DNA from 3 places in the Arthrobacter phoenicis genome. Region 3 is predicted to be linked to each of the others. Evidence: predicted binding sites of a transcription regulator. Region 3 holds the regulator's gene; each other region holds the start of a gene.
The links. Region 3 encodes HrcA, which represses chaperone genes, less so after heat shock. Its sites were predicted from a motif close to TTNGCACTCGNNNNNNNCGAGTGCNAA; they were not measured.

Region 1: the regulator HrcA is predicted to act here: its motif matches at 6,899-6,925, upstream of ABC337_RS12510 (FmdB family zinc ribbon protein).
Region 2: the regulator HrcA is predicted to act here: its motif matches at 8,868-8,894, upstream of groL (chaperonin GroEL).

What each region holds. Positions count from the first base shown of each region.
Region 1 covers NZ_JBDFMK010000001.1:2,644,002-2,654,889, forward strand. The annotation lists gene guaA (glutamine-hydrolyzing GMP synthase) at 1-1,252, shown strand, start outside; gene ABC337_RS12500 (DUF4011 domain-containing protein) at 1,461-5,669, shown strand; gene ABC337_RS12505 (RcpC/CpaB family pilus assembly protein) at 5,726-6,346, opposite strand; gene ABC337_RS12510 (FmdB family zinc ribbon protein) at 6,558-6,809, opposite strand; gene ABC337_RS12515 (5-formyltetrahydrofolate cyclo-ligase) at 6,964-7,599, opposite strand; gene galU (UTP--glucose-1-phosphate uridylyltransferase GalU) at 7,696-8,601, shown strand; gene ABC337_RS12525 (GNAT family N-acetyltransferase) at 8,606-9,247, shown strand; gene ABC337_RS12530 (hypothetical protein) at 9,346-10,344, shown strand; tRNA gene ABC337_RS12535 (tRNA-Ala) at 10,513-10,585, shown strand; gene ABC337_RS12540 (DUF1206 domain-containing protein) at 10,700-10,888, shown strand, end outside.
Region 2 covers NZ_JBDFMK010000001.1:953,696-964,583, reverse strand. The annotation lists gene ABC337_RS04265 (L-serine ammonia-lyase) at 1-722, shown strand, start outside; gene ABC337_RS04260 (TspO/MBR family protein) at 732-1,295, opposite strand; gene ABC337_RS04255 (lipid II:glycine glycyltransferase FemX) at 1,429-2,502, shown strand; gene ABC337_RS04250 (threonine/serine exporter family protein) at 2,535-4,031, shown strand; gene ABC337_RS04245 (siderophore-interacting protein) at 4,078-4,920, opposite strand; gene ABC337_RS04240 (uracil-DNA glycosylase) at 5,037-5,786, opposite strand; gene ABC337_RS04235 (DUF3263 domain-containing protein) at 6,001-6,333, shown strand; gene ABC337_RS04230 (LytR C-terminal domain-containing protein) at 6,436-7,074, shown strand; gene ABC337_RS04225 (cold-shock protein) at 7,241-7,444, shown strand; gene ABC337_RS04220 (ABC transporter substrate-binding protein) at 7,462-8,781, shown strand; gene groL (chaperonin GroEL) at 9,068-10,705, shown strand; gene ABC337_RS04210 (RNase H family protein) at 10,867-10,888, shown strand, end outside.
Region 3 covers NZ_JBDFMK010000001.1:3,514,024-3,523,710, reverse strand. The annotation lists gene ybeY (rRNA maturation RNase YbeY) at 1-311, opposite strand, end outside; gene ABC337_RS16695 (PhoH family protein) at 308-1,396, opposite strand; gene ABC337_RS16690 (GerMN domain-containing protein) at 1,888-2,796, shown strand; gene ABC337_RS16685 (16S rRNA (uracil(1498)-N(3))-methyltransferase) at 2,862-3,653, opposite strand; gene dnaJ (molecular chaperone DnaJ) at 3,656-4,786, opposite strand; gene hrcA (heat-inducible transcriptional repressor HrcA) at 4,853-5,866, opposite strand; gene ABC337_RS16670 (DUF3097 domain-containing protein) at 6,109-6,966, shown strand; gene ABC337_RS16665 (DUF4870 domain-containing protein) at 7,094-7,513, shown strand; gene hemW (radical SAM family heme chaperone HemW) at 7,602-8,840, opposite strand; gene lepA (translation elongation factor 4) at 8,843-9,687, opposite strand, start outside.

The DNA.
Region 1 (10,888 bases), 870 kb from region 3:
CGCCACGGAGACCACCGTCTTGGGTGAGGGCCGCTCCATCCTCGAAGGCATGCCGCAGCACCAGAGCACCTGGATGAGCCACGGTGACTCCGTGCACGAGGCACCCGAGGGCTTCGAGGTCCTGGCCACGACCGCCGGCGCCGACGTCGCCGCCTTCGCCAACGAGGAGAAGTGCCTCTATGGCGTGCAGTGGCACCCCGAGGTCAAGCACTCCGCCTACGGCCAGCAGGTCCTGGAGAACTTCCTCTTCAAGGGCGCCAAGCTGGAACCGAACTGGACCACCGGCAACATCCTCGAAGAGCAGGTCGCCCGGATCCGCGAGCAGGTCGGCGACGCCCGGGTCATCTGCGGCCTCTCCGGCGGCGTGGATTCCGCCGTCGCAGCAGCCTTGGTCCAGCGGGCCGTCGGTGACCAGCTCACCTGCGTCTTCGTCGACCACGGCCTGCTGCGCGAAGGTGAAGCCGAACAGGTGGAGCGCGACTTCGTCGCCGCCACCGGCGTCAAGCTCTACGTCGCCAACGAACAGGAACGCTTCCAGGCCGCCCTGGCCGGTGTCAGCGATCCCGAGACCAAGCGCAAGATCATCGGCCGCGAGTTCATCCGGGCCTTCGAGGAGGCCGAGCGGGCCATCATCGCCGAGGCGGCTGCGCACGGCGACAAGATCAAGTTCCTGGTCCAGGGCACGCTGTACCCGGACGTCGTCGAATCCGGCGGCGGCGAGGGTGCGGCCAACATCAAGAGCCACCACAACGTCGGCGGCCTGCCCGAGGACCTGCAGTTCGAGCTCGTCGAACCGCTGCGCGCCCTGTTCAAGGACGAGGTGCGCGCCGTGGGCGCCCAGCTCGGCCTGCCGCAGGAAATCGTCGGCCGCCAGCCCTTCCCGGGCCCCGGCCTCGGCATCCGCATCGTCGGCGAAGTCACGAAGGAACGCCTCGACCTGCTGCGCAAGGCCGATGCGATTGCCCGCGCCGAGCTGACCGCCGCAGGCCTCGACAACGAGGTATGGCAGATGCCCGTGGTACTGCTGGCCGACGTCCGCAGCGTCGGCGTGCAGGGCGATGGCCGCACCTACGGCCACCCGATCGTGCTGCGCCCGGTCTCCTCCGAGGACGCCATGACCGCAGACTGGTCACGGCTCCCGTACGACCTGCTGGCCCGGATCTCGAACCGGATCACCAACGAGGTCGACGGCGTGAACCGGGTGGTGCTGGATGTGACCAGCAAGCCGCCGGGAACCATCGAGTGGGAATAGCGTTGTGAAGGGCCGGCCTCCCCGGAGGCCGGCCCTTGGCGTTTAATCCTCCGGCCGGCGGAGAGGAATCGGCCGCACTATTTTGGCCCCCGCCAGTGTTGCGGCCCCTCCCGGCGGACCGATCCGGGCTACGCTCGAAGGCATGCCGGTATGGTCCAGGGCGTTCCGCGCGAACACAGAAACCGTGAGCACAGAAAAGAAGGCAGAAGTGTCAGTTGGTCAAGGCCACCCCGAAGGCTCCGAGGAGTTCAGGAAATGGCTGTCGGGACTGAAGCCCGTCACGGGCCCCGACACGATGCTGCGCTTCACCAAGACTCCCGAGGGTTCCATCGACCTGACGCACGCCCACCCGTCGGGCCTGGCGCAGTTGATGGCCGGGCGGCGCACGCGGCTGTCCACCCTCATCCGTGACCGCCAGCAGTACGTCGTGGCGGCGCGGGCCTCGCGGAACCTGCGCTCGAAGATTTTTGAGCTGGCCAACGACCGGGGCATCGACGCGGGGTACCTCTCGGCCGGCACCGTCGTCTGGACCTCGGCCGTCGGCGGGAAACCGCAGCGTGTCTCCGCTCCGGTCATGCTCACCGCCGTGTCCCTCACGGTCCGTCCCGGCGAAGACGACTACGAACTGCAACTGACCGAGCAGGCCCGGATCAATCCGGCCCTGGTCCGTCACCTGAAGAGCATCCACGGCATCGTTTTCGACGTCAACGCCGTGACGCGGATGGCGTACAGCACCGCACGCTTCGATCCGCTCCCCGTCCTGGACCGGCTCGCGACCCTGATCCAGCCGATCCACGGCGCCGAGGTGGAGCACAACCTCCTCGTCTCCACCTTCGCCGATCTCTCCGGCAACCTCGACGACCCATGGATCAACCCGGAGAACAAGCTCGTGGCCGCCCTTGGGCGCGTCGCGGCCGGCGACCCCGTGGAGGTCCCCGAGCTCAAGGACGGCCGCTTCGCCAGCACGGATGAGCGGGATCCCGCCGACGAGCTTCTGCTCCTCGACGCGGATGCCGACCAGCAGTACGTGGTGGACGCCGCCCGTGCCGGCGATTCCCTGGTTGTCAGCGCCCCTCCGGGAACCGGACAAACCCAGACCGCGATCAACACCATCGGCGCCCTCGTCGACGAGGGCAAAAGCGTGCTGGTGGTGGGGGACCGCCGCGCCAGCCTGGGCGAGGTCTCCGCGCAGCTCGAAGCGCTGGGCCTGGACTCGATGCTGGTGCAGCTGGCCGGAGGCACCACCCCGCTCCAGCTCAAGGGCCAGCTGGTGCGCGCGATCGTGCGCAACGAGAAGTCCCTCGAACCGCAGTTGAAGAACCTGCACGCCACCCTGACCGAGCACCGGCACGCCCTGATGGACCACGTGGCCTCCCTGCACAACGTGCGGGAGCGCTGGGGCTGCTCGCCGTACGAGGCGATGCAGTCGCTCGCGGCCCTGACCGCGATCCATCCCGCTCCGGCGACCACCGTCAGGCTCAAGCGCAGCGTCCTGGACAACATCCGAGACCGCGCGGAACTGGCCGAGCGGCTGCGGCGTGCCGCGGAGCTGGGCAGCTTCAGCCGGGCCTCGACTCTGAGCCCGTGGCACGGCGCCCGTTTGCTGACCCGCAAGGAAACCCAGGAAGCGCAGCAGGTGGCGCGTTCTGTCGCGGAGAAGCTGCCGCGGCTCCGCGACCGCATGAACGAGGTCGCCGAGCACGCAGAAATCCGGCTGGGGGACACCTTCGCCGAGTGGGGCGACCAGATCGACCTGCTGGTCGCCGTGCGGGGAAGCCTGGACAAATTCACCCCCGACATCTTCGACCGTCCCGTCCACGACCTGATCTCGGCCACCGCATCCTCGTCGTGGCGTCGGGAGCGCAGCATTGATATGCCCTCGATGCAGCGGTCGCGGCTGCGGCGGGTCGCGAAGGAGTACGTCCGGCCCGGCGTCCACATTGCCGACCTGCACAGTTCGCTCGTCCTGGTGCAGGAGCAGCGGGCGGCGTGGTCGGGGTACGCCACCACGCAGCGGCACCCCGCGGTGCCGTCCGGCTTGGGCGAGTTGTCGGCGCTGTACCGGGAACTGGACGCCGAGCTCAAGGACCTCGGCGAGGCCGTCAGATATACCCGCGATGGCGGCGACGTGCAGAATACGCCGTACCCGGAACTGCTCGACCGGCTGACCCGCCTCGTGGCGGACACCGGGACCCTCGAGACCCTGCCCGAACGCACACTGCTGATTGAAAACATGCGCGAGCACGGCCTCGGTGAGCTCCTGGCGGACCTCGCCGAGCGTGAGGTCTCCGCGGACTCCGTCGCCGCCGAACTCGAGCTCGCCTGGTGGCAGTCCGCGCTGGAGGCGATGATCAGCGGGGACGACTACCTCGCCATGTCCGACGGCGACGCCCTCCGCCAGCTGGAGGCCGAGTACCGTCTCGCGGACAACGCCCACATCGCCAGCGGCGCTGCCCGGCTCCGCTGGAAGCTCGCGGAGCGTTGGCGGGCGGCGCTGGCCGAGCACCCGCGGCAAGCCGAACTGCTGCGGAGCCTGCTCAAGGACGGCCGGGTCACGCCGGCGGCGCTCACCGCCCAGTCTGCCGAACTCATCCCCATGCTCGTGCCCGTCTGGTCCATCAGCCCGTACCTGATGACCAGCCTGCTACCCGCCGAACAGCACTTCGACGCGGTGGTGATCCTCGACGCCGAGGCGACCTCCCTGCAGGCAGTGCTGCCGGCGGTCGCGCGGTCCCGCCAGGTCATTGCCTTTGGTGACGACAGGATCGCCAGCCCGCGGACCTTTACCGTGGGTGTCGAGCGGCTCGCGGCGGGAGAGAGCTCCCACCACCGTGTCGACAGCGCCTACCAGAGCCTGGCGGCGGTGCTGCCGGTGCGCAGGCTCCGTACCGTCTACCGTGCCGTGGACGAGGATCTGGTCCGGCAGCTGAGCAAGAACTTTTACGGCGGCGAACTCCGGCGGCTGCCGGAGGGGCAGTCCGCAACCGGGCTGGACCGCGCCCTCACGGTCGAATACCTGCCGGACGGAACCGGTCTGCCGAGCGCCGACCAGGACGGCGTCGAGTCCGTCCTGGCCGAGGTGAACCGGGTCGTGGAACTCGTCTTCGATCATGCGAGGCTGCGTCCGAGGACCTCTCTCGCCGTGGTCACCGGCAGCCTGCGGCACGCCGCCCGGATCGGCGAGGCCATCCGTCTGCAGCTGCCGAACTACCCGCTCCTGGCGGGCTTCTTCACCGCGGGCACCGAATCGTTCCGCGTCGTCGACCTCGAACGGGCGCAGGGCCTCGTCCGCGACCGCGTGATCTTCTCGCCCGGGTACGGCCGCACGCCGCACGGCCGCGCGCTGCACAGCCTGGGGCCCCTGTCCGTCGACGGCGGCCGCGCCAAGTTCGCCCTCGCGATGACCCGTGCCCGGCGCTCCCTCCACGTGCTGACCTGCTTCCGGCCCGAGGATCTGGACAGCTCCCGGCTGAGCCACGGGGCCGTTGACTTCTACGAGCTGATCGACCGGGAGATTGCCGGCAACTCGGACCTGGGCAGCCCCGCCTCCCGCGCCGCCGCCAGCGAGCAGGCCCTTGGTGCCGACCCGTTGGTCACGGACCTCGGCGACAGGCTCCGCGCCCGTGGCGCCCGCGTCTGGCACCAGTACGACGGGGCCCTGGACATGGTGGCAGCCGCGGATCCACTGCACACGATTGGACAGGATGACGCCGACATTCCGCGTCCGGTGGCCATCGAGTCCGACGGCACCGAGCGTTACCGGCGGATGACCGTCCGCGAACGCAGCCGCCTCCGGCCGCAGCTGCTGGAACGCCTGGGCTGGCGCTACATGCCGCTGTGGACCATCGAGGTCTTCACTGATCCCTCCGTGTGCGCGGACCGGATTGGCGGGTACCTTGGATTGGAGAAGCCGGTGGCGTCCTCCCGGATCGGGACCGCGCCGGGCTTCTCGGACGACATGGAAAGTTTCGGGCTCGAGAGCGCCCGGGACGCGTACGCAGCCTCCGGCCAGGCGCCCACCGCCTGGGCCGCCGCGGCGCACCAGCAGGAATTTACGAGCAGTACTAAGGAGGCGGACGTGACCAGTCACCAGAGCGCCGCAAACGACAACCGGAACCAGCCCGGCGAGGCCCACGGGGAACCCGCCACGGCGGCCACCATCGATACCGACAGCGCAGCCGCCAGGGCCGGAGTCGGCCGGAGCGCCGGATCCCCGGACCAGGACGCGACCCGGACTGCAGCCGGTGCTTCCGGTCAGCCGTCCCAGGCCGAAGGCGCCGCTGCACACAGCGCGTCCCCGGCGGGGATTCTTCCCACCAAGGCCGCGGAGGATGACCCCCGACGCTGGGGCGACGAGCCCGGCGGGTATGACCACGACGCCTGGCTGCAGGAACAGAAGCCACCGCACTGGGGCTGACGCCAGGGGGCCGGGGCCTGCGCAGCACGGTGGGCCACAGCACGCCCGCAGCGTGACTACGGCCCGCCGGGGCCAACCAGGACGAAAAACAACTTTCCCTGCGTCGATGCGCCGGCAAGCTTTCTGGACTGCTCCGGGTCGGCCGCGACCACCATCAGCCCGTCCGTATCGCCGGCGCCGAGCCATTGCCCGGATTTGCCGCCCCGGGCGGAGGTCCAGAGTACCGGGACGTGCGCGGCGAGAACCTGCGACGTTGCCGCCTGTTCGTACCCGTTGCCGCCGGTCAGCACGACGTTGACCAGTTGACCGGGGGAGACGAGCTGGATCGAGGCAGCATCAGCCATGCGCAAGGGCACGGCGGCGGAACCGGGTGGGGTGCCGGTCAACAGGCCGGGGCCGACAAAGAACGATGAACTCAGCAACTGCCCCCGGCTCAACGCGACGCCCAGTTGCTGCCCCTCGGCCGCCGACGGGTCAACGGCCGCGTCAGGTAATACTCCTGGCGGAACCTGGACGGCGGTGAAATCCCCCGCGGCGAGGAGCCTCCCCGCCGGAAGGTCCCCGGCCGCGGCCCAGGCCGTAACCGTCGGCGGGGGGGCGGGAGTAAGCTGCTGGACTGCGAGCCCGGCGGCCAGGCACAGCAAAAGGGCGGCGATCAACCTGCGGTTGCGCCCCACCCAGCGACGGAGGCGACGTGGGGCGGACCGGCGGGAGGGAACTAGTCGTCCTCCCGCGGGCCGGCCCGCAACGGGCGGGCCCCCGGCAGACCCGGGACGGAAGAAGGGAAGCCTTACTGGTGCCATGGCTCCACGGTAAGAGCCTGAACGCGGCGGGCTCAGCCCCGGTCGGGGCTATGTGGACAAGCTGCAGCGGGAAGCGGCAGGTGCCCTAGTTGGCGGCGGCGGTCGGAGCGGCGGCAGGAGTGGCAGCCGGTGCGGCGGGCGCCACGGAGCTGCCCTTGGAATCGCGGGAATCGGTCCGGTAGAAGCCGGAGCCCTTGAAGACGACTCCGACGCTGTTGAACTTCTTGCGCAACGTTCCCTGGCACTCCGGGCAGGTCGTCAGCGATTCATCGGAGAACGACTGCACGGTCTCGAAGGCGTGGTTGCAGTCCTTGCAAGCGTAGGCGTACGTGGGCACTGGGTTCCTCCTCTAGGACAAACGAGCAGGTCCGTACTGCGTCCCTCCCGTCCGCCCCTTGAGGGGCGGCTGGCTCGGGAGCCAGGGGATTAGCAGTCACAGGGCCTGAGTGCCAATTCTATCACCGTGCGAACAGGTGGAAGAATATGCGGCGTCAGCGGCCGGCGCCGGTGGGAACAAGGCCGGCGGGCGTGAGTGCGGCGCCGACCTTCCGGTCGAAGACTTCGACGGGGATGGTGCCCGCGGGCAGCACTTCATCCGCGTAGACGACGCCGGCAGTCGGCACCGGGTGGCTGCCGCCGTTCCCGGGGAGGGCCGAGAGGGCGGCGAGGAACTTGTCGTAGTAGCCGCCGCCCTGGCCGATCCGGTTTCCGTCGAGGTCCACCGCCGTGGCGGGAACGAAGATTCCGGCGGCCCCCGCCACGGCATCGGTGCCGAGCCGTTCCCCGACCGGTTCCTGAAGCGGCGCGTATCGGCTCCGCACGTATTCGCTCTGCGGCGTCCACGCCACCCAGCTCAGTTCCAGGTCCGGCTCGCAGACGGGAAGCAGCACCCTGTGCCCGGCAACGTGCAAGGCCTCCAACAGGGGAAGAGTCGGCGGCTCCAAGCCGACCCCCAGGTAGGCCGCGAAGGTGCCCGTTCCGCCGTCGGTCAGCGAAGCCGCCCACGCAGCGCCACGCACAGCCAGGGCTGCGCCGGCCGCCGAACGCGCCGCCGGCGTCATCGCCGCCCGACGCTGCCGGTGCCGGGTGCGGATCGCTTCCTTGGTGTCCTTGTCGTGCGTGTCCATGCGGTGGCTCCTTCGCCTCGCCGGCCGGGCAAAAATGCCACGGCCGCACTGTGAGGGCAATTACCTGATGTTTGCCCCCTCGGTTAGATTAGTCGGGTGAAGACACCTAACGCCTCCGTCCGCAAGGCCGTCATCCCCGCAGCGGGCCTCGGCACCCGCTTCCTTCCCGCCACCAAGGCGATGCCGAAGGAGATGCTGCCCGTCGTCGACAAGCCGGCAATCCAGTACGTGGTCGAAGAAGCCGTCAAGGTGGGCCTCAACGACGTCTTGATGATCACCGGGCGCAGCAAGCGGGCCCTCGAAGACCACTTCGACCGGGTCCCCACCCTGGAGGCGACCCTCGAAGCGAAGGGTGACACCGCCAAGCTCGAGTCCATCCAGGCCGCCAGCAACCTCGGCGACATCCACTACGTCCGCCAGGGTGACCCGATGGGCCTCGGCCACGCCGTGCTGCGTGCCAAGCAGCACGTCGGCTACGAGCCGTTCGCCGTCCTGCTCGGTGATGACCTGATCGATGCCCGCGACGAACTGCTGAGCACCATGATCGAGGTGCAGGCCAAGACCGGCGGCTCGGTCGTGGCCCTGATCGAAGTTGATCCGTCCCAGATCAGCGCCTACGGCTGCGCCGACGTCGAGGCCGTCGACGGCGAAGACTACGTGCGCATCAACCACCTCGTGGAGAAGCCCGACGTCGAAGACGCGCCCTCCAACCTGGCGATCATCGGCCGTTACGTCCTGCACCCGGCCGTCTTCGATGTGCTGGAGCGCACCGAGCCCGGCCGCGGCGGCGAAATCCAGCTCACCGACGCCCTGCAGGAACTCGCAGCCGGCGAGGGCGAGGGCTACGGCGTCTACGGCGTCGTCTTCCGCGGCCGCCGCTACGACACCGGCGACAAGCTGAGCTACCTGAAGGCCTGCGTTCAGCTGGCCTGCGACAGCGAAGACCTGGGCCCGGGCCTGCGTGAGTGGCTGCCGGGCTTCACCGCCGGCCTGACGCACTAGTCCGGTGGGGGGCAGCTTCACGTGGCCGGTCACGCTGGAGAGCGGCGACCTGGTCCTGCGGCCGATCAAGTACCGTGACCGCCGCGAATGGAGCGCCCTCCGCGCCCGGAACGAGCAGTGGCTGGCCCCCTGGGAAGCGTCCAACCCGGCCCCCGGGGGCGGCCTGCCCAACTACCGTCAGATGGTGAGTTCACTGAAGGCCCAGGCGGCCCAGGCGACGGCCCTGCCGTTCGTGATCGCCGCCTGGACGCCGGGACATCGGGAACCCGTCATTGTGGGGCAACTGACCGTCTCCTCGATTGTGTGGGGCTCAGCCATGATGGCCACGCTGGGGTACTGGGTGGACCAGGACCGCGCCGGCCAAGGCATCGCGCCCACCGCGGTGGCCATGGCCACGGACCACTGCTTCGGCACCCTCGGGCTGCACCGGATGGAAATCAACATCCGTCCGGAGAACGGTCCCAGCCTGCGGGTGGTCGAGAAACTCGGCTTCAGGGACGAGGGGTACCGGCCCCGGTACCTGCACATCAACGGCCGCTGGGCGGACCACCGCAGCTTCGCGCTGACGGCCGAGGAAGTCCCCGAGGGCCTGCTGGGCCGGTGGCTCCGGGAGGGTCCGGTACGCCAGCGGGAAACGCCGTCCTGACCTGCGTTTTCGTCACGTCGGACAGTTTCTCCGGCCGCCGCGCGACACACCGCCGCTAATGCGGTCCGCCACGCCCTCAAGCTCTTACGGTTTTGAGTGTGGACTTCCCTCTCAGCAGCTCAGTGATCCTTGTCGTCGCTGTTGCGCTCTGGATCGTATGGGTGGCTCCCTACATGCTCCGGAACAGCCGCCAGCTTCGGCCGGCTGGAGACTTCCTGATGGACGCCGCGGACGTGGAACGAGCCGACCCCCAAGCCGGTGACGTCATGGCCATGACGTCACCGCAGGAGAAACCGATGACCAGTACGCAGCGCCCCGCCTCCGCCCCTTCGACGCCCGACGCGGCTGCGCCGTCGTCGCTAAAGGCCGCCCCGGCGTCGATGAAGTCCGCCCGGCCCGCGAGCCTTCCGGCGAACTCCGCGTTCCGCATCCGGTATGGCCGCCTGTCGCTGGCATTGCTGGCGGTGGTGTCCCTCCTGACCGGTGTCGTGTCCGGCGTGCTCCGCCTCTTCGGCCTGGGCTCTGGATGGTTGCCGGTCCTGACCCTGCTGGCGGCGGTGGCCGCCGTCGTGGTCCTTCGTTCCCTCGCTGTCCGTGACCGTCGCCGTAAGGTTGAGCGCGCGTTCCGGTCGGCCATGGCGCCGGCCCGCCCGGCCCGGCCCGCGCCTGCCGAGCAGCCCGCTGCTGCCCCCTCCGATGCGCCGGCAAAGGACAGCCCCCTGTTCGACGCCGAAGCCGACGCCGGGCCGGTTCGTCCCGCAGCGCTGACCGTCGCCGAGCTGCGGCAGGCTGCCTTGGCCGAGGCCGCCGCGTCCGGTGACACCTCCATCCACCAGGTCGGCGACCCCGCATCCCCCGAGGGCGCCAGTTGGGAACCGGTCCAGGTGCCCAAGCCGACCTACGTCGAGGCACCCAAGGCCGAACGTGCGGCCCCGGAACCCCTCGACCTCCCAGCCGCACCGAAGGCCGTCGGCAAGCCGTCTCTGAAGCAGGCCTCCGTGCGCGGCGCCGAGGAGGCTGCCGAGGCCAAGCCCCAGGGCAAGGGCCAGAGCGCACTGAGCAACCTCGACGACGTCCTCCAGCGGCGCCGAGCCTGAGTCCACGCAGGAGGCCCCGGATCCACCACCACGGTGAATCCGGGGCTTTCTGGCTTTTCCGGGTGAGGTTGTTGCCCGCGCCGGTGCGTCGGTTGGCGTTGCGGGCAGATACTTTGTAGCCTAAGAACGTTTGGTGACGCCGTTCCCTTTCGGGAGCGGCGTTGTCACGGGGCTATAGCTCAGTTGGTAGAGCGCTTCGTTCGCATCGAAGAGGTCAGGAGTTCGAATCTCCTTAGCTCCACATTGCCTCCCCGCCGCAGGTTCCCCGCGCGGCGCCATCATTCCCCTCCACCCTCACGCTGGCTATGCTGAGCGGACCAGTTCAGCCGCTTGATGACCAGTGAAGGATCACGCCGTGGGTGAAGCCTCGCAAAAAGCCAACCGGGCCGTTTCGGAGGCCAGCTCCGCTGCCAGAGGACCGGTACTCCGGAACCTCGCCCGGGCCGGCTACGTCTTCATCGGCCTGGTCCATATCCTGATCGGGGCCATCGCCCTCCAGATCGACCGCGGGCAGGGCGGCGAGGCCGACCAGTCCGGGGCCATC
Region 2 (10,888 bases), 2.6 Mb from region 3:
GCAAGGGACTGCTGCCGGGCGGCCTGAACGTCCGACGCCGCGCCCCGGACTGGCACGAGCGGCTGATGAAGGAAAGCTGCGAGGAGGACCCCGACTTCCGGGACCCGAAGTACTGGCAGGAATGGGTGAACCTGATCGCCCTGGCCGTCAACGAGGAGAACGCCTCCGGCGGCCGCGTCGTCACCGCCCCCACCAACGGCGCCGCCGGGATCATCCCCGCCGTGCTCTACTACGCACTGCACTTCGCCCCCGGCATGGACAAGGCCACCCAGCAGGACCGGGACGAGACCGTGGTGAAGTTCCTGCTCGCCGCGGGTGCCATCGGTGTCCTCTACAAGGAACAGGCCTCCATTTCCGGTGCCGAGGTCGGCTGCCAGGGCGAGGTCGGGTCGGCGTCGTCGATGGCCGCCGCCGGCCTCGCCGAGGTCATGGGCGGCACCCCGCAGCAGGTGGAGAACGCCGCGGAAATCGCGATGGAACACAACCTCGGCCTGACCTGCGACCCGATCGGCGGACTGGTGCAGATCCCGTGCATCGAGCGCAATGCGATCGCGGCCGCCAAGGCCATCAACGCCGCCAAGATGGCGCTGTGGGGCGACGGGTCGCACCGGGTCTCCCTCGACGAGGTGATCGTGACCATGCGCGAGACCGGCAAGGACATGAGCTCCAAGTACAAGGAGACCGCCATGGGCGGCCTCGCCGTCAACGTGGTGGAGTGCTGAGGCGCCCGCTCAGTTGGTGACGGCCGCCCACAGGTTCAGCGTCGAGGCGAAGACCACCCACGCCAGGTAGGGGACCAGCAGCAACCCGGCCGGGCGGCTGATCCGCCGGAAGCGGACCAGCGTTGCGGCCAGGACCACGGCCAGCGCCACGATAATGGCCAGGGCAATCCACAGCGCCGGCGTGCCCAGGGCCGGGTAGAGGGCGAAGAACGCCGGCGTCCACAGCAGGTTCAGCACAAGCTGGACGGCGTACAGGGTCAACGCCCGGCCGGTGCCCTCGGCGCGGGTGCGCCACACCAGCCACGCCGCCACCGCCATGACGGTGTAGAGCAGCGTCCAGACCGGTCCGAACACCCAGTTCGGCGGCGACCACGGGGCCTTGTCCGCCCCGGCGTACCAGCCGTCGACGTTGCTGGCGGAGGCCAGGCCGCCGAGTCCGGCCACCAGCGCGGAGGCGGCGAGCAGCACGAGCAGGCCCAGCACCTGGGCTCCGGCTCCCCGGTGCGCCGACGCGCCCGGGCCGACCCGGCGGGAGACGTCCAATTCCGGCTGCGGGTCCGGCTGAGGTTTCATGCCTTCAGCCTAGCCCGGGAGCCGGTGGCGGCCACAGGGCCGGCGTCCCGGCCACCCGTGACGCCGATAGACTTGGTGGTGCATGCCAGCCATGCCGCCGAAGCTCGTCCCGCAAAGATTGGATACCGCACCCTTGCGAGAATTCACCGCCCGCTTTGCCTCCGCCGAAGAGGTCGCCACCTGGGACGCCCGCGTCACCGCGAACCCCAACGGCGGGAACCTGCTGCAGTCGGAGGCCTTTGCCGAGGTCAAGCAGCACTACGGCTGGAAGCCCCTGCACCTGGTGTACGAGACGGCCGACTACGCCAGCTACAACCTGGTCCTGGAGAAGAGCTTCCCCGTCCTGGGCAAGCTCTGGTACATGATCAAGGGACCCGACGTCGCCTCCGTCGAGGACATTCCGGGGATCGCCAAGGCCAACGCCGACTTCGTCAAGCGCGCCCGGCTGGGCGTCTTCGCGATCAAGATCGAACCCGACGTCGTCCTCACCGACGACGCCCGTCGTGTCATCGAGGGCGCGGGCCTGGTCAAGACGCACAACCTGCAGCCCAACGATTCCACCGCCCTGCTGGACATCTCCCCGGAGGAGAACCAGCTGCTGCGCAACCTGCACTCCCGCGGCCGGAACGCCGTCCGCCGCGCCATCCGCGAGGGCGTGGAAGTGCGCAACGTCGAGCCCACGGAGGAGAACTTCCGGGCCATGTATGGCCTGATGAGCACCACCGTCGAGGCCAAGTCCCAGGTCCGCGTCAGGGACTTCGGGTACTACCAGCGCTTCTGGACCAACTTCCTCAAGCGCGGCCAGGGCCGGCTCTTGTTCGTCTACGAAAACGGTGTCCCCTCCGTGGGTGCCTTCGTCATCAACTACGGCCGCAAGGGAACATACAAGGACGGCGGCTCCCTGCAGCAGCGCGGCCAGTACGGCGACTCCCACCTGGTCCAGTGGACCGCCATCAACCAGCTGAAGGAGCTCGGCTGCACCGAGTACGACTTCTGCGGCACCCCGCCGAGCGACAAGCTCAAGGACACGTCCAACCCCTTCCACGGCCTGGGCCTGTTCAAGACCAGCTTCAGCAAGACCGTCACGGACTTCGTCGGCTGCTACGACCAGGTCCTCAGCCCGTTGAAGTACAAGGCCTGGACGGCGGCGGGGGAGCGGGTTGCCCGCCAGCTCTACACGCGCCGCACCGGCCAGCAGTTCTACTAGACCGCCCAGCAAGGTGAAGTGAGATGGCCGGGATGAACAAGACCCCCGAGGGCCGCCGCGGACCGCAGACGGACGGCCTGCCCCGCACCGAACCGATGTCGGCCATGCAGGTGCGGCAGAACGCCGCCGCCCGGCGCATGCTCCGCCGCCTGGTCCAGGGGGAGAACCCCCCGACGGCGCCGCTGAGCATCGTGGACCGGCTCGCCGGAAGCCCCTACGCGAACCCGATGATCCAGGTCGGCGGCGTGGACGCGTCCGCCCGGAAAACCATCGACTTCGCGCTCAAGCTCGCGGAATCGATGTTCCGGTACGGCGCCGGCGCCCTCGAGGTGGAGACCAGCATCATCGCGGTGACCGCCGCCCTAGGGTTGAAGAACATCGAGGTGGACATCACCAACCAGTCGGTGGCGATCAACTACGCCCCGAAGGACCAGACGCCGCTCTCGCTGCTGCGCGTGGTCCGGTCCTGGACCAACAACTACGCCGGCCTCGCCGAGGTGCACCAGCTGGTGACCGACATCGTCGCCGGCGGGGTGGGCCGGGAGGAGGCCGCCCGGCGCCTCGAGGAGATCACCCACAGCGCCAAGCCGTTCCCTCGCTGGATGGTCACCGTGGCCTTCGGCGTCTTCTCCGCCGTCTTCGTGGCGGTACTCGGCGGCGGCATCGCGGCGTCCGGGATCGCGTTCCTGTCCAACCTTCTGGTCAGCCTCCTGGCCCGGCAGCTGGGCCGCTGGCGCACCCCGGACTTCTTCATCACCGCCTCCTGTTCCTTCGTCGTCACCATCGTCGCCCTGCTGCTCTGGCGGTTCGGGAGCCCGGTGGGGATCACCATCGCCCCGGCAATTGTGGTGGTGGGAGGCATCCTGCTGCTGCTGCCCACGGGACGCCTCGTCTCCTCGGTGCAGGATGCCATCAACGGCTTCCCGGTCACCGCCGCCGGCCGTTTCCTCTCCACCATGCTGACCTTCGGAGCCCTGGTCTCGGGGATCGCCGTCGGGTTCGTGGTGGGGGCGATGACGGGCATGCAATCCATCGACGTGACCGAAACATTCCCGCCAAGGTATCCCCTCTGGGTGCTGGTGCCGCTGGTGGCGATCGCCGTCGTCGCAATCGGCGTGACGGAGCAGACCTCCGCGAAGCTGCTGCTGCCGACGGCGGCGGTCGGCGTCGTCGGCCACCTCGTGCTGATCGGCGGCACGGAACTGGGCATCGGGCCGCGCTTCGCCCCGGCCCTCGCCGCCGTCGTCATAGGCCTGCTGGCCCGGGTGGTGGCCCTGAGGATGGGCGCCCCGCAGCTGGTGGTGGCCGTGCCCGCGGCGCTGATCCTGCTGCCCGGCCTGACCATATTCCGTTCCATGTATGTTTTGACCATCGAGGAGCAGGAAATCCTCATGGGCGCCGGCGGGATGCTCAACGCCGGGGCGATCGTGCTGGGCGTCGCTGCGGGCATCGTCCTCGGCGACACCCTGGCCCGGCCGCTGACCCGCAGCCTGGCCAGCAACGAACGGCGCCGGGCCCGCCGCCGCTAGTCCGTCCCCGCCCGGCGGCAGCGGCCGTCAGCGGGCTGCCGGGCACTCAGATCTTGCCGATGGGGAGTTTCTTCTCGGCTTGGAAGTCGTCCTCCACCCGGCCGCGGGCCCAGTAACCGGAGAGGGAGACCTGCCCGCGTTCCAGCCCCCGCTGGGTGAAGAACACCTCCCGCAGGGCCTTCATGGCACCCCGCTCACCATGCGCGAAGACCGAGGGGCGTCCCTCCGGCCAGTCGGCGGACCCGACGGCGTCGGCCAGGCGGCGCTCGTCGTCGGCCCCCGTGTTGTTTCCGCGGAAAAGCCAGCGCAGTTCGACGCCGGCGGGGGCGGCCAGGGCCAGGACGTCCGCCGCGGAGCCCACCTCCAGGAAGGCCAGACCGCGGGCATCGCGGGGGAGAACCGCCAAGGCCGCGCCGATGGCGGGCAGCGCCGATTCGTCCCCGGCGAAGAGGTGCCAGTCCGCCTCCGGATCCGGGTTGTAGCCGCCGCCCGGGCCGGTGAAGATCAGGGCGTCCCCCTGACGCGCGGACGCGGCCCAGGGCCCGGCGAGCCCCTCATCCCCGTGGATCACGAAGTCGATGGCCAGCTCCTGCGCCGCCTCGTCCACCCAGCGGACCGTGTAGGTGCGGGTGTAGGGCCACTGCTCCCGGGGATGGGTCTCACGGACGGCCCACAGATCCAGCGGCTGGGGGTAGTCCACGCCGGGCTGCGGGAAAGCGATCTTCACGTAGCGGTCCACGTACGCGTTGTTGCGGTAGTCCGCGAAGCCGGGGCCGCCGGCGATGATCCGAACCATGTGCGGTGAAAGCTGCTCGCGCCGCAGCACCGTCAGGGCGGTCTGGGGCCGGGAGTTCCGGTTGGCGGAGGTGGCGGCGGGTACAGAAGTCATGCGGCTAAGCCTAGCCAACCAGGCCTCCTTCTTGTCTGTCCAGGGGCGCCGGGACCGCCGTCCCCGGACAGCCGGGAAGGTGGGGTGGCGCCGGGGTCGGGAGGCTCTGGGAAGGCTTAGGGCAGCGGCGGCAGTTCCCAGTCGACGGGTTCCGCGCCCTGGGCGGCCAGCAGCTCATTGGCCCGGCTGAACGGCCGGGATCCGAAGAATCCCCGGGCGGCCGAGAGCGGGCTTGGGTGCGGGCTGCTGACGGCGGCGGTCCCGCCGAGCAGCGGCCGGACGGACTCCGCGTCCTTGCCCCACAGGATGGCGACCAGCGGGACCGGCCCGCCGTAGGCGTCCGTGCGGGCCGCCACGGCGCGGATGGCGGCGGCCGTGACCGCTTCCCATCCCTTGTTCCGGTGCGATCCGGCGGCGCCGGCGCGCACGCTGAGCGCCCGGTTCAGCAGGAGCACGCCCTGCCCCGTCCAGCGGCTCAGGTCGCCGTGGATCCGCGGCGGCAGGCCCAGGTCGGCGTGGAGCTCCTTGTAGATGTTGGCCAGGCTGCGGGGGAGGGGACGGGTGTGGCCCTCGACGGCGAAGGACAGCCCGATCGGGTGGCCGGGGGTGGGGTAGGGGTCCTGGCCCACGATCAGCACTTTGACGCCGGCGAGCGGCTGCTGGAAGGCCCGGAGCAGCCGGTCCGGAGCCGGCAGGACCTGGCGGCCTGCCGCGGCCTCAGCGGCGACGAACTCCAGGGCCCGGCGCAGCTGCGGCTCCACGGGTTCCAGGGCGGCAGCCCAGTCCGGGGCCACCAGCTCGCCCAGCGGGCGCTGGACCAGCGCGGCGAAACCGCCGCCGTCGCCGTCGTCGGAGCCCTGCGGCACCCCAACGGTTGGGCCGGAAACGGCATCCAGGGGGAACAGCGCTTCGGTCTGCGGGAATTCGCTCACCCCTTCATTCTGGCAGGTGCGAGCGGTGGCGTTTCGGGCCGGCGATCCGGGCAGACCTCCGGCGCGGCACGGCGCCGACCGAATGACAGGGCTGTTATTCGCCCGTAGCATTGGGGAGGAATCCACAACAGCGAGCAGGGAGTGAGCCGTGGCCGAAGCAGTGCCGGAGAACGCGACGGCGGATGAGGTTCCGGTCGACGCAGGACACGGGGAAGCCGGACCGGACGAGTCCGGGCTGAGCAGCCGCGACAAGGAAATGCTGGCCCTCGAACGGCAGTGGTGGAAGTACGCCGGGGCCAAGGAACAGGCCGTCCGGGAGCTCTTCGACCTGTCCGCCACGCACTACTACCAGATCCTCAACGCCCTCATCGACACCGAGGCCGCGCTGGCCCATGACCCGATGCTGGTGAAGCGATTGCGTAGACTACGTACGTCACGACAACGTGCCCGCACGGCCCGGCGCCTGGGTTCGGACGCCTGAACCCGCCGGGTACGCCCCGGGCAGAACGCGGCGCCGGAGTCCCGGAATCTGCACCGGTTCCGGCCGCGGACCACTAGAAATCAGCAAGGACAGCGCTTCACCATGACCAGATACCCACGGGATGAATTCGACCGGGTCCCGGAGACCTCCACGCGCCAAGGGGTTCACCGCACCGTCGCGGCTGCCAAGTCCCGCGGACTGGTGCCCATCCTGTCGGTAGGAGCGTTCGCCCTGGCCGTCGGCCTGGTGGCCTTCCTGCTGCTGCCCCGGCTGGGCTTTGGTCCCGCCGGCGGAACGGCGATGGCCGCGGATAAGAGCAGCGCCACGGCCGCCGCGTCCGCCACCGCGCAGCCCACCGCGGCCCCGACCGCGCAGCCGACAACGTCGCCCACCAGCGACCCGGGCAGTACGGTGGCTGCCGCTTCCTCCGGCACCACTCCGGCCCCGGCGGCAACCGCGGCCGCCGTCGACAAGACGCAGCCGGTGGCGGTCTACAACGGCACGACGACGGCGGGCCTCGCCGGCCGCGTCGGCAGCACGGTCACCTCCGACGGGTGGGTCTTGGGCCCGCTCGGCAACTGGACCGGTCCGCGGCAGCAGACCTCCGTGGTGTATTACAACGGCGCCGCGCAGAAGGCCAATGCCCAGGAACTCGCCGCCCTGCTGGGGATCGCCACCCTGGTCGATTCGGCCGATTTCAAGATGCCCCTGGTCGTCGTCCTGGGCCCCGGCTACCGCTGACCCGGTTGCTGGCCGGGCCGGTTACGCCTGCATAACGTTCCGGCCGACCCCGTGACGCGCGGACCGGCACGCCCGGGGCTGGCGGGTACAGTGGCCGGAGTTCATGACCGCTCCGCGGCGCACAGCGAGGTGCACCGCGGCCAAGCTAGCTGAAAGTGTGGAAACGATGGCTCTGGGCACCGTCAAGTGGTTCAATGCGGAGAAGGGCTACGGCTTCATCACCGTGGACGGCTCGGGCATCGACGTCTTCGTCCACTGGTCCGCCATCGCCGGCGAGGGCTACCGTGCGCTGGCCGAGGGCCAGAGGGTGGAACTTGAGGTAGGCGAAGGCGAAAAGGGCCCCCAGGCCGAGAGCGTCAGGCCCGCCTAGTGGCCCGTCCTGACTCAATGCCAACCGCCGCGGCGCGGGCCACAGCCGGCCGACGAACAGCCGGCCGTCGCACGGCCGGCGGCGCCGCCGTCGTCCTGTCCGCCCTTCTTGCCTCCGCCCTGGCCCTCACCGGGTGCTCCGGTGCCACCGGCAACGCCCGGACGGACGCCGCCGAGGCCAGCGGGGACGGAACCCTGCGGATCGGTGTGCTGCTGGACAACACCGGGGACCAGAGCTTCCTCAACGCCCCGCAACTGGCCGCGGTGAAACTCGCCGTCAAGGAGATCAACGCCGCCGGCGGCCATAAGGGCAAGCCCGTGGAACTGCTCCCCGAAACCATCAGTGCGGACACCGCCGCCCAGGCCAAGGCCCTCGTGGCGGCCAGGGCCGACGTCGTCATCGGCCCCACGGATTCCAGCCACGCCGCCGCCGCGATCGACGTGCTCTCCAAAGCCAAAATCGCCATGATCTCCCCGGCGAACGCCGCACCGGGACTCAGCAGCTACCGGAGCGGAGGCTACTACTTCCGAACCGCCGCCGCCGACGTCGCCCAGGCCTCCATCCTGGTCAAGCTCGCTAAGGACGGCGGCGCCAAGACGCTCGCCGTCCTGCACGAGGCCGGAAGCTACGGCAAGGAGGTCTCCGTGGCGGTCTCCGCCGCGGCGAAGTCCGCTGGCCTCGGCACGCCCATCGACGCCGAATTCCCGGCCGGCCAGGCACAGCAGGCGGCGACCGCGGCCAAGGCCGCCGCGCCCGACGCCGTAGTCCTCATCGCCCGGCAGGGTGCGCAGGGCGCCATCGCCGAACTCAACAACGCCGGACTCGCGGGGAAAAAGCTGGTGCTCTCCGACGGCGCGGTGGGCCAGTACGGCCAGGGCCTGGGCTCCCACGCCCTGGACGGTGCCCGCGGAGTGCTCCCCGGCACGTTCCCCAGCGCGCAGTTCCAGGCGGGCCTGGTCGGCATCGATCCCGGGCTCAAGGACATGACCTTCGCCGCGGAGGCCTACGACGCCGTCAACCTCGCCGCCATCGCAGCCGCCGCGGCGCAGGACGACGCCGGCACCTCCATCGCCTCCCGGCTCATCGCCGTCTCCGGCGGGAACGCCGCGGGCGCGCAGGGCTCCGCCGGCGGAGAGGCCGCCGACTGCCACACGTACAAGGAGTGCCTCGACGCCCTCCACGCAGGCAAGCGCCCCAACTACGAGGGCCAGTCCGGGCCCGTGAACTTCGACAGCAACGGGGACGTGACCGCCGCGGCCTACATGGTGTACACCTACGGGCCGGACAACACGGCGAAGATGACCGGCAGCGAAACGGCCCGCAGCGGCGGGTCCTGATCGCCCTCGGCGAAGCGTCCCGCGGGGACAGGCCCCGGAGCGCGAAGCCTTCTTGCACTCTCCCCGGGGGAGTGCTAATTATGGAGTTAGCACTCCCGCTCATCGACTGCTAACGCCGGGCCCCGGTCCGGGTACAGCATCGGTGCCGCGGGAGCAAAGGAAACACCTGGCTGGGTGAGATCCCGGTTCGGCGGCATACAGAGGCTGCCGGGCAGGTATCGTCCGTCGCGGGCACCGACGCCAAGGTTCATTCTTTAACGACTGTCCCGAAAGGACTACTGCCGTTATGGCCAAGATCATTGCATTTGATGAAGAGGCACGCCGCGGTCTTGAGCGGGGTCTGAACATCCTCGCCGACGCTGTCAAGGTCACCCTCGGCCCGCGTGGACGCAACGTCGTCCTCGAGAAGAAGTGGGGCGCCCCCACGATCACCAACGATGGTGTTTCCATCGCCAAGGAGATCGAGCTGGACGACCCGTACGAGAAGATCGGCGCCGAGCTGGTCAAGGAAGTTGCCAAGAAGACGGACGACGTCGCCGGCGACGGTACCACCACCGCCACCGTGCTGGCCCAGGCCCTGGTCAAGGAAGGCCTGCGCAACGTCGCGGCCGGTGCTGACCCGCTGTCCCTCAAGCGCGGCATCGAGAAGGCTGTCGACGCCGTCACCGCCGAACTCCTGGCCTCCGCCAAGGAAATCGAGACCAAGGAAGAGATCGCCGCCACCGCGTCCATCTCCGCCGGCGACAACGAGATCGGTGCCCTCATTGCCGAGGCCCTGGACAAGGTCGGCAAGGAAGGCGTCATCACGGTCGAGGAGTCCAACACCTTCGGCCTCGAGCTGGAGCTCACCGAAGGCATGCGCTTCGACAAGGGCTACATCTCCGCCTACTTCGTCACCGACGCCGAGCGCCAGGAAACGGTCCTCGAGGACCCGTACATCCTGATCGTCAACTCCAAGATCTCCAACGTCAAGGAACTGGTTGCTGTCCTCGAGAAGGTCATGCAGTCCAACAAGCCGCTGCTGATCATCGCCGAAGACATCGAGGGCGAGGCCCTGGCCACCCTGATCGTCAACAAGATCCGCGGCACCTTCAAGTCCGTCGCCGTCAAGGCTCCGGGCTTCGGCGACCGCCGCAAGGCCCAGCTGGCCGACATCGCCATCCTCACCGGTGGCCAGGTCATCTCCGAGGAAGTCGGCCTCAAGCTTGAGACCGCCGGCCTGGAGCTGCTCGGCAAGGCCCGCAAGGTTGTTGTCACCAAGGACGAGACCACCATCGTCGAAGGTGCCGGCGACGCCGACCAGATCGCCGGCCGCGTGTCCCAGATCCGCGCCGAGATCGAGAACTCCGACTCCGACTACGACCGCGAGAAGCTGCAGGAGCGCCTGGCCAAGCTGGCCGGCGGCGTTGCAGTTATCAAGGCCGGTGCCGCAACCGAGGTCGAGCTCAAGGAACGCAAGCACCGCATCGAGGACGCCGTCCGCAACGCGAAGGCTGCCGTTGAAGAGGGCATCGTCGCCGGCGGTGGCGTGGCCCTGATCCAGGCCGGCGCCAAGGCGTTCGCCAACCTGCAGCTCTCGGGCGACGAGGCTACCGGTGCGAACATCGTCCGCGTTGCCATCGACGCGCCGCTGAAGCAGATCGCCTTCAACGCCGGCCTCGAGCCGGGCGTTGTGGTGGACAAGGTCCGCGGCCTCGCCGCCGGCCACGGCCTGAACGCCGCCACCGGCGAATACGTCGACCTGCTGGCTGCCGGCATCAACGACCCGGTGAAGGTCACCCGCTCTGCCCTGCAGAACGCGGCCTCCATCGCCGGCCTGTTCCTCACCACCGAGGCCGTCGTGGCCGACAAGCCGGAGAAGAACGCTCCGGCCATGGGCGGCGGCGACGACATGGGCGGCATGGGCGGTATGGGCGGCTTCTAGCCACCCGGCCACCCGGCCCACCCAGGCCGGCAGTCCGCTGCCGGCCCCGGTACAACGGCGGCGGCGGTCCCACCTTATGGTGGGGCCGCCGCCGGCGTTTAAGCCGCCCGCGCCGGGCGTGAAGGAGCGGTGGAGGCGGGCAGGTCTGGCAGGATGGTGCAGTGACGATTACAGCTGCGGCCG
Region 3 (9,687 bases):
TGGCCGGCGTTCTGGGCCTGGATCTCGGCGACCTGCGGGCAGATGGCGATGTCACCGAGCATGCCCTGCGGGGTGGGCTTGTCCGGGGTGCCGGGGGTCAGTTCGTCCATCGGGACGGAGAGGACGTCGGTGGAACCCGGCTCGTCCATCAGCTCGATGTGAAGCTTTTCCATCGCGGGCTCGTCCACCAGCAGGATGGAAAGCTCCGCCTGCGGGTGGATAAAGAGGCGTTCGAAGACGTACCGGGCCAGCGCCACCAGCTCGGCCTCGTCGACGGCGATGCCGGATTCGTTGTTGACCTCGATGCTCATGCGTGTTCTCCCCGCTTGTCCCGGGCAACTGAGTGCTTGACCCGGTTTCGTTGTGCTTCGTCCCAGACGCTGTAGGCGTTGACGATGTCGCCCACCAGCCGGTGCCGGACGACGTCGGCGGCGTCCAGGACGGAAAAGTTGACGTCCTCGATGCCCTGCAGGATATCCTCGACGATCCGCAGGCCGGACCGGGTGCCGAACGGCAGGTCCACCTGGGTGATGTCGCCGGTGACCACCATCTTGGAGCCGAAGCCCAGGCGGGTGAGGAACATCTTCATCTGCTCCGGCGTCGTGTTCTGGGCCTCGTCGAGGATGATGAAGGCGTCGTTCAGGGTCCGGCCGCGCATGTAGGCCAGCGGCGCCACCTCGATGGTGCCGGCGGCCATCAGGCGCGGGATGGACTCCGGGTCCATCATGTCGTGCAGCGCGTCGTAGAGCGGCCGCAGGTAGGGATCGATCTTGTCGCTCAGCGTTCCGGGCAGGAAGCCGAGCCGCTCGCCGGCCTCGACGGCGGGGCGGGTGAGGATGATCCTGCTGACCTCCTTCTGCTGCAGCGCCTGCACGGCCTTGGCCATGGCCAGGTAGGTCTTGCCGGTGCCGGCGGGGCCGATGCCGAAGATCACGGTGTTCGCGTCGATGGCGTCCACGTATTTCTTCTGGTTCAGCGTCTTGGGCCGGATGGTCTTGCCTCGGCTGGAGAGGATGTTGGTGGTCAGCACCTCCACCGGGTTCTGCAGCGACTGGCTGCGGAGCATGGAGACGAGCTGCTGCAGGACGGCCGGGGTTATCACCGTGCCGCGGGCCACCAGCCCGCGCACCTCGTTCAGGAGCCGCATGATCCGGGGCACGTCCGCCGGCGGGCCGCTGATGGAGAGCTCATTGCCGCGGACGTGGAAGTCGACGCCGGGGTACTGGGATTCGATGAAGCGCAGCGCCTCGTCGTGGCTGCCCAGCGACTGCACCATCTGGCCCGAGTTCTCGAAGACCACGACCTCCGTCCGCACGCCTGGGATGGAGTGGGGAAATTCCCCGGTGGTGCGTTCGCCCGCGGTGGTCCGGGCCTTGCCGTTGGCTGCTTCAGTCATGGTGATGGCCCGCGGGCCTCTGGTTCCCTCCAGCTCGGATATGCTTCGTCGCCGCCGCTCCCGTCTGGCCGCCGTGAGGTGCGGCGTCGCCGGGTCCGGCGGTCCTCCCATCTTACGTCAGGAGACCGCCGCCGTGCCGCGCTCCCGGCCCGGCCGGACGGGCCACCCCAGGGCCGGGCCGCCGTCGTCGTCGACCGCTTCCGAAGAGCCTTTTCGACGCATCTTCGACGGCCCTTTCGACGCCTCCGGGGGTGCGGTTAGCGGGCTTTAGGTATCAACTTCATATCGGCCTCATATCGTTCCCGTTGCAGTTTGTTCGGGCGCCCCGCTTCCCCGCCGGCGGAAACCTCCCCTGTGCCATGCTGGATTGGGCCTATCGGTCACGACCGGCAACGACCCGCACATCAACGACCTCAGGGAGAGGGAGCACCGCAATCGGCAACAAGGGCGCCAGCAGTCAGGGCACGAGGACCGCGACGGCGGCACGGCGCATGCGCCGCGGCCTGCTGCTGTTCGTGCTGCCCGCGTCCCTGGTGCTCTCCGGTTGCGTCGCCAACCCCCGGCAGGACATCACCGACGCCGGCTCCCCCACGCAGACGGTGCCGGGACCCGCGGACGGGACCACCGCCACGAGCGCCCCGCTGGAATCCGCGCAGGCCTCCAACAAGGCCCCGGTGTACTGGATCGGCCGCAGCAACAACAACGTCTTCCTCTACCGCGAATTCCGCGACGTCTCCGAGGACGACAACCCCGTGACCCGCGCGTTGCGGGTGATGATGTCCCAGAAGCCCCTGGACCCTGACTTCTTCACCCCGTGGCAGAACCCCCGCAAGCTCGCCACCTCGATCTCCGGCAAGAACACCATCACGGTGGACGTGTCCTCCGACGCGTTCAACAGCAACCTCGACGCCGACATGGCCGAGCGCGCCATCCAGCAGCTGGTCTACACGGCCACCGCCGCCGCTGCCAGCGCCGGCCTCACGGACTCCGGGCAGCAGATCCAGGTGGTCATCCTGGTGGACGGCCACACCGACTATGTCGCGTTCAACCGGGTCCGGCTGGGCGCGCCCACCTCCCGCAGCGCCGGCATGGTGGCGCCGGTGTGGATCATCGACCCGCAGGAGGGCACCACCGTGGCCGACGGCGCGGTGAAGATCTCCGGCCGCAGCACATCACCGGGCGGGAAGCTCCGCTGGGAGATCCAGAAGGTCGACGGCACCGCCAAGACCCCGTACCAGAGCGGCATGATGACCGCGGCCGCGGATGCCCAGCAGTCGGGCCTGTTCAGCTTCACCCTCAACTTGGGGCCGGGCAGCTACGAGGCGCGGGTCGCGCAGGTGGACGCGAACGGCAAGGCCACCGACCTCAACGTCGACACCCGCGGCTTCACGGTTAAATAGCCGGGTAAATAGCCCCGTCAAATAGCACGGTCAAATAGACCGCTAAGCCGCCAGCCGGGTAGCCGCTACCAGCGGCCCAGGACGTCGCTAGCCAGCACGGTCGCCGCGGGCCCGGCGGTGGAGGACCGCAGCACGTGGTGCCCCAGCAGCGCGGTCACGGCCCCCGCATCACAGAGCCGGGTAACCTCCCGCGGGCTGATCCCGCCCTCCGGTCCGACAATCATCAGCACCTCGCGCGGCGCCGCGGCGTCGTCCGCGCTACCAACGCTCTCCTGCCAGTCGGCCAGCACACGGCGCAGGGGCCGGACGGCGTCCTCGTGCAGGATCACTGCCAGCCCGGCGGATGCCACCGTGTCGGCCACGGCCGCCTGCAGCGAGCCGCCGTCCACCGCGGCGCGGACCTCGGGGATCCAGGCCCGGCGGGCCTGCTTCGCCGCCGCCGTCACCACGGACTGCCACTTGGCGTGCGCCTTCGCGGCACGCTCGGGCTTCCAGCGGACGATCGACCGTTCGGCCTGCCACGGGACGACGGCGTCGATCCCCAGCTCGGTCGCGGTCTCGGCCGCGAGTTCATCCCGGTCGCCCTTCGCCAGGGCTTGCACCAGAATGAGCCGCACCGCCGGGCGCGGCTCATCGTTGACCGCGGCGCACTCGAGCGTCAGCTCCTGGGGCCCGGCGGCGGTGACCGTGCCGGTGATCCGGCGGCCGGCGCCGTCGGCGATGTCGACCTGCTCCCCCGCCGTGAGGCGTTTGACCGTGACGGCGTGCCGCGCCTCGGCGCCGTCCAGCACGAAGGTGGAGCCGGGGGCCTGGTGGTCCAGGGTTCCGGCGGGGGTGAAGAAGACCGGGTTGCTCACCGCTACAGGTTACCGAGGCGGTCCCGCAGCTTGGCGAAGACCCCGCCGCTGGCGGCCAGCTTGCCCTCGGTGAACTGTTCGCCGCGGAGCTTGGCCAGCTGGCGCATCAGGTCTTCCTGGGCGGCGTCGAGCTTGGCGGGGGTCTCGACCTGGAGGTGGACCTTGAGGTCCCCGCGGCCGTAGCCGCGCAGGTGGGTGACGCCGAGGCCGCGCAGGGTGATGACCTCGCCGGACTGGGTGCCGCTCTTGACGTCGATTTCCTGCTGGCCGTCGAAGGTGTCCAGGGTCAGCTCGGTGCCGAGGGCAGCGGCCGTCATCGGAATGGTGAGGCTGGCGTGCAGGTCGTCGCCCTCGCGGACGAATGTCGCGTCGTTGTTGACCCGGATCTCCACGTACAGGTCGCCCGAGGGGCCGCCCGCCGGGCCGGCCTCGCCCTGGCCGGAGAGCTGAATCCGGGTGCCGGTGGCGACGCCGGCGGGGACCTTGACGGTCAGGGACCGGCGGCTGCGGATCCGGCCCTGGCCGGCGCACTCGTTGCAGGGATCCTTGATGACGGTGCCGAAGCCCTCGCAGCTGCCGCAGGGGGCGGTGGTCATGACCTGGCCCAGGATGGAGCGGACCGGGCGCTGGACCTGGCCGCTGCCGCCGCAGATGTCGCAGCGTTCCGGGTGGCTGCCCTCGCGGCAGCAGGAGCCCTCACAAGTGGGGCAGGTGACGGCGGTGTCCACCTCGAGCTTCTTGTTGACGCCGAAGACGGCGTCGCGCAGCTCGATCCGGACGCTGATCAGCGCGTCCTGGCCGCGGCGGACGCGGGAGGCCGGGCCGCCGGCTCCGGCGGCGCCGCCGAAGAAGGTCTCAAAGATGTCTTGGAACGCGAAGCCCTGGCCGGCGTAGCTGCCGCCGCCGAAGCCGTTGTCCGTGCCGTTCTCGTTGCCGGTGGTGTCGTAGACGCGGCGCTTCTGCGGGTCGGAGAGCACCTCGTAGGCGTGGGTGACCGCCTTGAAGCGCTCGGACGCGTCCTCGCCCGGGTTAACGTCCGGGTGCAGGGTCCGCGCGAGTTTGCGGTAGGCCTTCTTGATTTCCTCGCCGGTTGCTTCGCGGGAGACTCCAAGAACGTCGTAGTGGCTGCTCAAAGTGTGTATCTCTTCCTTTTTGTACTGCCGGTGCTGGGCGACAAGACTGGTGGTGGATCCGGCCGGTCAGGGGCCGAGGATCCGTGAAAGGTAGCGGGCCACCGCGCGGACGGCGGCCATGGTGGTGGGGTAATCCATCCGGGTGGGGCCGAGGATGCCCACCTTGGCGGTGGCGTCCGGGCCGTACCCGGTGGCCACCACGGAGGCCTCGGAGAGCCCGTCATAGGGGTTCTCCCGACCAATGCTGACGGTCACGCCGCGGGGGTCCTCCGCCATGTCCGAGAGCAGCCGGAGCATGACCACCTGCTCCTCGAGGGCCTCGAGGACGGGGCCGATGCTCAGCGGAAAGTCAACGTTGGAGCGGGCCAGGTTGGCCGTGCCGGCCATGACCATCCGCTCCTCGCGGCTGCTGGCGGCCAGCGCCTCAAGTCCGCGGGCCAGCGCCTGGGCGGCGCCGCGGCGGGCGGGGGCGGTGCTGTCGACGACGTCGGGCAGGGTCTGCGGGAGCAGGCTCAACGGAGTGCCGCCGAGACGGCCGAGGAAGACGCCCCGCAGTTCGGCGAGGGTCTCGTCGCCAAGGTCTTGGCCGACGTCGATGACGCGCTGTTCGACCTTGCCGGTGTCCGCGATGAGCACTGTCAGCACTTTCCGCGGTGCCAGCAGCACGAACTCGATGTGCCGCACCCGGGCCCGGCTGAGCAGCGGGTACTGCACCACGGCCACCTGGTTGGTCAGTTGCGCCAGCAGGCGCACCGTCCGGTCCAGGACGTCGTCGAGGTCTTCGGAGCCCTCCAACAGAGCCTGGATGGCCCGCCGCTCCGCCGGGGACAGCGGCTTGACCGCGGATATGCGGTCAACGAAGAGCCGGTAGCCCTTGTCCGTGGGGATTCGGCCGGCGCTGGTGTGCGGGGCGGTGATCAGCCCCTCGTCCTCCAGCGCGGCCATGTCGTTGCGGATCGTGGCGCTGGAAACGCCCAGGTGGTGGCGTTCCACCAGCGCCTTGGAGCCCACGGGTTCACGGGAATGGACGTAGTCCTCCACGATGGCGCGCAGCACTTCGAGTTTGCGTGGTTCGCTCACGCCGCACCTCCAATCGAGCCTCAACCGTCAACCGGCGCCCGCCGCCCGGAAGAACCCGGGGGTTAGCACTCGGCATGCCTCAGTGCTAACCAGTCTAATATGTCCGGCCGCGTTGTTAGCATTGGATTCGCTCCGGGCGTGACCGTGGCAACCCGGGCGGCTGCCCGGCGCGGCCGGCCACCTACCCGGCCTCATGCAGTTCCCGTTGCAGTTCCGCCCCGATGCAAAGCAGTGTGTAACCGATGTCCTATCAGAACTGGGGCCCGCAGGACCTCACCGCCCCCGCCCCCTCCCAGCTGCCCGAGGTTCCGGTGCAGCGCGGCATGGTCCTCGAGGACGTGCAGTCCGGCTGGGTGGGTGCCGTCACGCGGGTGGAGAAGTCCGGCGGCATGCACGTCGTGGCCCTCGAGGACCGGCGCGGGAAGTCCCGGACCTTCCGCCTCGGCTACGGCTTTCTCCTGGAGGGCCGGCCCATCCGGCTGATGCCGCCGGCACCCCGGGCGGCCGCAGGGCCTGCGGCCGGGGCCCGCACTGCGTCCGGCTCGGTGCGGGTTGAGGGCCAGCGGGCGCAGGTGGCCAAGGCCAGCCGGATCTGGGTTGAGGGCAAGCACGACGCCGAACTGGTCGAGAAGGTCTGGGGCGACGATCTCCGGGTCGAGGGCATCGTCGTCGAGCCCCTGCACGGCATCGACGATCTCGCCGCCGCGGTCAAGGACTTCCGCCCGGGTCCCGGCCGCCGCCTCGGCGTCCTGGTGGACCACCTGGTGGCCGACTCCAAGGAATCCCGGATCGCCGAGGCCGTCATGGCCTCCCCCGGCGCCCGCGGCAACGTCCTGATTGTCGGCCACCCCTACATCGACGTCTGGCAGGCCATCCGGCCGTCCGTGCTGGGCATCGAACGCTGGCCGGTGATCCCCCGGGGCGTGGACTGGAAGACCGGCATCCTGACTGCCTTCGGCTGGCCGCACAGCACCAAGGAGGACATCGGTTTGGGCTGGCAGAAACTCCTCGGCGCCGTCCGCAGCTACGCCGACCTGGAACCCTCGCTGCTGGGCCGGGTGGAGGAGGTCATCGACTTCCTCACCGCCCCGGGACAGTAGGGTCCGCCCGGCGAGGTGGCGGGCGACGGCGCCCAAGCAAGTATTCTTGATACGGTGGCCGCCGCGTTTTGGCGGTGGCCGCGCCCGCACAGGTACCAACGCTCCACCGCAATCCAAAGGACGAAACGTGGCAGAAGACGCACGCGAACACACGGACCCCCAGGCCGGTCACGGCCAGTCGCAGTACCATGGCGTTCCCGCAAATGCGCTTCCCCTGACCGCCAGCGAGGACCGTCAGTGGGCCACCCTGTCGCACTTCGGCGGCATCCTCGGCTGCATCCCGTCACTGCTGATCTACCTGATCTTCAAGGACCGCGGACCGTTCACCGCCCAGGAGTCCAAGGAAGCGCTGAACTTCACCCTGCCGCCGACGATCGCGGCCGTGGTCGCCAACCTCCTGGTGTTCATCCCCGTGGTGGGCAACTTGTTCGCGGTCCTGGCCACGGTCATCTGGATCGCACTGGCCTGCTTCTCCGTGGCTGCCGGTATCCACGTCAACCGCGGCCAGCCGCACCGCTACGAGTTCAACCTGCGCTGGATCAAGTAGCGCCGGTTCCCACGCTGACGGGCACCCCGGGATTTCTCCCCGGGTGCCCGTTTTTGTCTAATGTGTGCGGTTCGTTGGCCCGGCGGGGTCAGTCCGGCAGCAGCCGGCGGACGACGGCGTCGGCCAGAAGGCGGCCCTTCAGCGTGAGGACCAGCCGGCCGCGGAAGGCCTGCGCCGGCTCCACGAGCCCGTCGGCGATCAATCCCGCGACCGCGTGCCGGCCGGTTTCCTCCAGTCCGCCCAGGCTGGGGATGTCCAGGCCCGACACCAGCCGTGCCTCGAGCATGATGCGCTCGATATTGCGGGTCTCCGGGTCCAGGGTTTCCCGCCCGGCCGCCGGGGAGGCGCCGGAGTCCAGCCGCGCCGCGTAGGCGACGGGGTGCTTGACGTTCCACCAGCGGACTCCGCCGACGTGCGAGTGGGCCCCCGGCCCGATCCCCCACCAGTCGTCGCCACGCCAGTAGGCGAGGTTGTGGCGGCAGGCCTGCTCCGGCGTCGCCGCCCAGTTGCTGACCTCGTACCAGCCCAGCCCGGCAGCGGAAATGAGCTCGTCGGCGAGTTCGTACTTGGCCGCATGGTCGTCGTCGTCGATTCCCGGGACCTCGCCGCGGCGGATCTGGGCGGCGAGCTTGGTGCCCTCCTCGACGATCAGGGCGTAGGCGCTGATGTGGTCCGGGCGGTAGGAAAGGGCCGTCTCCAGCGAGTGGCGCCAGTCCTCCAGCGACTCGCCGGGCGTGCCGTAGATCAGGTCGAGGCTGACGGCCAGCCCGGCCTCCCTGGCCCACTCGACCACCAGAGGCACCCGGCTGGGTGTGTGGGTCCGGTCCAGGACCTTGAGCACGTGGGGCACGGCGGACTGCATCCCGAAGGACACCCGCGTGAAACCGGCGTCGGCCAGCAGCTGCAGGGACTCGCGGGTCACCGAGTCCGGGTTCGCCTCGGTGGTTACCTCGGCGCCGGGTGCAAGGCCCCAGGAGTCGACGGCGGCGCGCAGGATGCGGGCCAGGTCTTCCGCGGGAAGGAGGGTGGGGGTGCCACCGCCGAAGAAGACGGTGCTCAGCGGACGCTCCGGCAGCCCGGAGGCGGCCAGGGCGCGGGCCGCGAATCCGACCTCCGCCACGGCGGTGTCGGCGTAGGCATCCTGGGACGCCCCGCCGCCGAGTTCCGTGGCGGTGTAGGTGTTGAAGTCGCAGTAGCCGCAGCGGACCGCGCAGAACGGGATGTGGACGTAGAGCCCGAAGGCCCGGCCCCCGGCGCCCTCCAGCGCCTGGGCGGGCAACAGCCCGTCCGAAGGCGCGGGGTCGCCGAGGGGTAGTGCGCTTGGCATGGTTACTTCTTGGCCTTGTCCTTGGATTCTTCCGTGGTCAGGGCGGCGATGAACGCCTCCTGCGGCACCTCGACGCGGCCCACCATCTTCATGCGCTTCTTGCCTTCCTTCTGCTTCTCGAGCAGTTTGCGCTTTCGGGTGATGTCACCGCCGTAGCACTTGGCGAGCACGTCCTTGCGGATGGCGCGAATGCTCTCGCGGGCGATGATGCGGGAGCCGATGGCGGCCTGGATCGGCACCTCGAACTGCTGCCGCGGGATCAGTTCGCGCAGCTTGCCGGTCATCATCACGCCGTAGGCGTAGGCCTTGTCCCGGTGGGTGATGGCGCTGAATGCATCCACCTGCTCGCCCTGGAGCATGATGTCGACCTTGACCAGGTCGGCGACCTGGTCGCCGTCGGCCTTCCAGTCCAGCGAGCCGTAGCCGCGGGTGCGGGACTTGAGGATGTCGAAGAAGTCGAAGACGATCTCGGCCAGCGGGAGCCGGTAGCGGATTTCGACGCGGTCCTCGGAGAGGTAGTCCATGCCGCCCATGACGCCGCGGCGGCTCTGGCAGAGCTCCATGATGGCGCCGACAAACTCGTTCGGCGCGAGGATGGTGGCGGAGACCATCGGTTCGCGGACCTCGGCGACCTTGCCCGTGGGGTACTCGCTGGGGTTGGTCACGTGGATGACCTTCTTGTCCTCCAGCGTGACCTCGTACTCGACGTTCGGGGCGGTGGAGATCAGGTCCAGGTTGTATTCGCGTTCCAGCCGTTCCCGGGTGATTTCCAGGTGCAGCAGGCCCAGGAAGCCCACGCGGAAGCCGAAGCCCAGGGCGGCGGAGGTCTCCGGTTCGTAGACCAGCG